Regions from separate parts of the Pseudomonas sp. DCA-1 genome, predicted to be linked through region 1. Evidence: riboswitches for the same ligand, from Rfam matches in the RefSeq annotation. Region 1 holds a riboswitch; the other holds the start of a gene.
The links. Region 1 has a riboswitch for thiamine pyrophosphate ahead of thiC (phosphomethylpyrimidine synthase ThiC). Riboswitches for the same ligand answer to the same signal wherever they lie in the genome.
Positions count from the first base shown of each region.

Region 2: it holds a riboswitch for thiamine pyrophosphate, as region 1 does, so the genes downstream of both, ACE4QZ_RS13640 (TenA family protein) here and thiC (phosphomethylpyrimidine synthase ThiC) in region 1, are expected to answer to the same signal.

Region 1 covers NZ_CP169881.1:5,365,672-5,367,869, forward strand. Annotated here, with positions in the region: gene thiC (phosphomethylpyrimidine synthase ThiC) at 1-800, opposite strand, end outside; TPP riboswitch at 955-1,061, opposite strand; gene ACE4QZ_RS25300 (TolC family outer membrane protein) at 1,222-2,198, shown strand, end outside.
Region 2 covers NZ_CP169881.1:2,896,527-2,898,724, reverse strand. Annotated here, with positions in the region: gene ACE4QZ_RS13645 (Ig-like domain-containing protein) at 1-654, opposite strand, end outside; TPP riboswitch at 905-1,019, shown strand; gene ACE4QZ_RS13640 (TenA family protein) at 1,098-1,745, shown strand; gene tenA (thiaminase II) at 1,742-2,198, shown strand, end outside.

The sequences.
Region 1 (2,198 bases):
TTGCCGGTGGACAAGTCCATGACCGTGTCCGAGCCCCAGCGGATGCCCCAGGTCAGCTTGGCCACCTCTTCCTCGATCGAGGAACCCAGGGCGCTGTTGCCGATGTTGCCGTTGATCTTCACCAGGAAGTTACGGCCGATGATCATCGGCTCTACTTCCGGGTGGTTGATGTTGGCCGGAATGATCGCGCGGCCACGGGCGATTTCCTGGCGGACGAATTCAGGGGTGATTTCTTTCGGGATGTTGGCACCGAAGCTGTGGCCGGCATGTTGCTCATTCAGCAGGCCGGCGGCGCGGGCCTCCTGTAACTTCATGTTTTCGCGGATGGCCACGTATTCCATCTCGGCGGTGATGATGCCCTGACGGGCATAGTGCATCTGCGAGACGTTGGCGCCGGCCTTGGCCCGGCGCGGGTTGCGCACATGGGCGAAACGCAGCTTGGCCAGCTCTGCATCGTTCAGGCGCTGCTGACCGAAGTCGGAGCTCAGGCCTTCCAGGCGCTCGGTGTCACCGCGGGCTTCGATCCAAGCCGAACGCACATCGGCCAGGCCTTTGCGCACGTCGATGATCACATCGGGGTCGGTGTACGGGCCAGAAGTGTCATACACCAGCACCGGGGCGTTGGCCTCGCCGCCGAAATCGGTCGGGGTGTCATCCAGGCTGATTTCACGCATGGGGACGCGGATGTCCGGGCGCGAGCCTTCGACATACACCTTGCGCGAACGCGGGAACGGTTGTACGGACTGCTGATCGACTTGTGCCGATTCGCTGAGGTTGATCGTTTTTTCTTGTTTGGTCATCACAGGCTCTCCTGACGGCTTCCTAGCAGTGGAATGTCGGGGTGAACCTGAAACGCGCGGACGCACCCTCTTTGGGTGCAGTGCCGGATATGGGGGTGCCTGAAGCTGTATGCAGCTGTGACAATCCCGGACCTGGCACAAGAGGCTCCCCGGGAAGGTGAGCAATCTTGTTCCCTACGCAGGCGCTAACCTGATCAGGTTCAACGGGATCCGCACCTCTGCGATCTCAGCCTTTGCTTCAAGGCACCCCGACAAGAACATGCGCAGTCTAGACTGGAGTGGTCAGCAAAGCCAAGCAGGTAAATGCGCGGATGATGAAAGGCACACCGAGCGATTGTTGCCGGGTGCGCATGGCACTACACTGGCCCATCGCTCGATACTCAACAGTTCAGTAATTAAATTTCGTACAAGGATTGCCTCTATGCTGCGCAAACTCTCACTGGCGATAGCCGTGTCTTGTGCGTCCAACGGAGTGGTCTGGGCAGCGGACGTGCCCTCGACAGTCAAGACCGATCTGGTCAGCGTCTACCAGGAGGCAGTGGACAACAACGCCGACCTGGCTGCCGCACGCGCCGATTACGGGGCGCGCCGCGAAGTGGTGCCGCAGGCCCGCGCCGGGTTGCTGCCAAACCTGTCGGCCGGTGCCGAGATGATGAACACCCGCACCAAGCTGGACGAGCCGTCCATGACGTCCAATCGCAGCGGCAACTCCTGGAGCGCGACCTTGGCTCAGCCGATCTTCCGCGCTGATCGCTGGTTCCAGTTGCAAGCCGCCGAAGCCGTCAACGAACAGGCAGCACTGGAGCTGTCGGCGACCGAGCAAAACCTGATCCTGCAAACCGCGCAAAACTACTTCGCCGTCCTCCGCGCCCAGGACAACCTGGCCGCCACCAAGGCAGAGGAAGCGGCCTTCAAGCGCCAGCTGGATCAGTCCAACGAGCGTTTCGACGTGGGCCTTTCGGACAAGACCGACGTGCTGCAATCCCAAGCCAGTTATGACACTGCACGCGCTAACCGGATCATCGCCGAACGCCAGGTGCAGGATGCCTTCGAGGCCCTGGTGACCCTGACCAACCGTGAGTACACCTCTATCCAGGGCGTAGTGCATAGCCTGCCGGTACAAGTGCCAACGCCCAACGATGCCAAAGCCTGGGTCGAAACCGCCGGGCGCCAGAACCTCAACCTGCTGGCCACCAACTACGCGGTTTCTGCCGCAGAAGAGACCCTGCGTCAGCGCAAGGCCGGGCATGCACCGACCCTGGACGCCGTGGCCAAGTACCAGAAGGGTGACAACGACAGCCTCGGCTTTACCAACCCATCGCAACTGGGGGTGCGCTACAGCGGCGACGTCGAGCAGACCAGCGTTGGCCTGCAACTGAATATCCCGATCTACAGCGG
Region 2 (2,198 bases), 2.5 Mb from region 1:
TGGTGGCCGGCCTTCAGCGGGCGAGCCGACCGGCTGGCGGTTGAGGAACATCTCGATCTGCGCCTTCCATGGGTTGCGGTCCAGCACGTTGGCGTACTGGGTCGGGAACGGGTACAGGCCGGGCTGCTTGAGGAACGCTTCCAGTGCGCTGCCACTGGGGCCGCTGCGTGCCACCACGTTGGGGTCTTGCGCGGGGGCCGCGCCGAGGGTGGGGACCGGGAAGGTCAGATCGGGCGCCGGCGTGGTCGGGTCGAGCTTCTCTGGCCCGAATTCTTCGAACAGCAACAGTTGCTGGGTGAATGGTTGCGCACCGAACAACGGGCTGGGTTTGCCGTTGGTAGGGTACTTGTCCGACGTTTGCAGGGCAGGCGGCAGCACGTTGTCGGTGCGTACCGTGCTGCGGTCGCCATACACGCCATCGGTCAGCTCCAACGAGCCTTCGTTGGCCTCCGGCAAGGTGTTCAGCTCAAGCAAGGCAGGGGTCGGGTCGTCCGGTTGGTCGGTGTAGGCCGACGGGTCGGTCGGCGGTGGCATGCTGTTGTCGTCGAGGGGGGATGCCATGGCCGTGATCAACCCGAGGCTGATCATCAGCGCAGTGACGGAGGACAGATGGAACGCGCGCCTGGACGCGTGGCTCATGGCGGATGTTTTCATTGGCTTAAGCCTCTTTTGCGGCCTTACGGCCTTAAGCCATCAATGGCGTTTTGCCCGTTAAATGGCCATCAGCAACAGCTATGCCAACAGATATTTCAGTAATGCTTTGACATACAAAACCTTGCAGCGCCTGGCGTGCACTAAATGATGGCGCGTCAAGAATGGGGACAGATGCCCATTAGCGGGTCACCATTGCCCACAGTTTGGGGAGCTGGACTAGTGACAGACGTGGCGCCCTCGGGTATACCTGAGCGCCACCAAGGGGAGCCCGGCAATGGGCTGAGAAACCGCTGAACGCTACAGCGCGGTGACCCTTCGAACCTGATCCGGATCATGCCGGCGAAGGGATGGGGCTTGTAACCTGCCTTTTTGCCGGCCTCACTGCGAGGCCAGTCCATGTCAATTGCCACGGTCTCGCTGTCACCCTCATCAAGGACAGCAACATGACCGAACGTTTCAGCCAGTCCCTGCGCCGCCAGTGCGAGCCGACCTGGTCGGCGGCCGTTGGCCACCGTTTCGTGACCCGATTGTGCGACGGCAGCCTGCCTGACCCGATCATGGTCGACTACCTGGTCCAGGACCACCGTTTCCTCGACAGCTTCCTGACCCTGCTGGGCGCGGCCATTGCCACCGCTGATACGTTTGAAGCCCGCCTGCGCTTCGGCCGCTTTGCCGGGATGATCTCCAGTGACGAGAACACCTATTTCCTGCGTGCCTTCGAGGCCCTGGGTGTCAGCCCGGCGCAACGCAGTGAACCGGCCGATACCGCGCCTACCGCAGGTTTCAAGGCGATCATGCGCGAAGCGGCAGCCACCCGTTCCTACGCAGCGGCACTGGCGGTGCTGAACGTCGCCGAAGGGCTGTATCTGGACTGGGCGCTCAAGGCGCCAAAACCGATGCCGGACAACTTCGTCCATGCCGAGTGGATTACCCTGCACGACAACCCGGCGTTCCAGGCATTCGTCGCTTTCCTGCAGGCCGAGCTGGACCGCGTCGGCCCGCAGGAGGCCGCATTGGCCAGTGACTTCTACCAGCGCACCGTGGCGCTGGAGCTGGCTTTCTTCGATGCAGTGTATCCGGAGGGCAAATGAGCATGGATATCTTCGAGCGCCTCAAGGCCGCCGCCACGCCACAATGGAACAGCTACGTAGACCATGACTTCGTACGTCAGATGGGCGAGGGTACGCTGAGTGAGGAAGCGTTCCGGACCTACCTTGTGCAGGATTACCTGTTCCTGATCCAGTTCGCCCGCGCCTGGGCGCTGGCCGCCTACAAAAGCCGCCGCCCGGCCGACATTCGCGCGGCGCAGGCCGGGCTGGCGGCGATCCTGGATGAAACCGAGCTGCACTTGCGGCTGTGCGCACGCTGGGGCTTGACCCAGGCAGACATCGAAGCCGCGCCAGAGCACCAGGCCACGGTGGCATACACCCGTTACGTGCTGGACTGCGGCGCTGCCGGCGACCTGCTGGAGCTGCATGTGGCACTGGCACCTTGCGTGATCGGCTATGCCGAAATCGGCCGGACCCTGGCCGAGCGCATTGGTG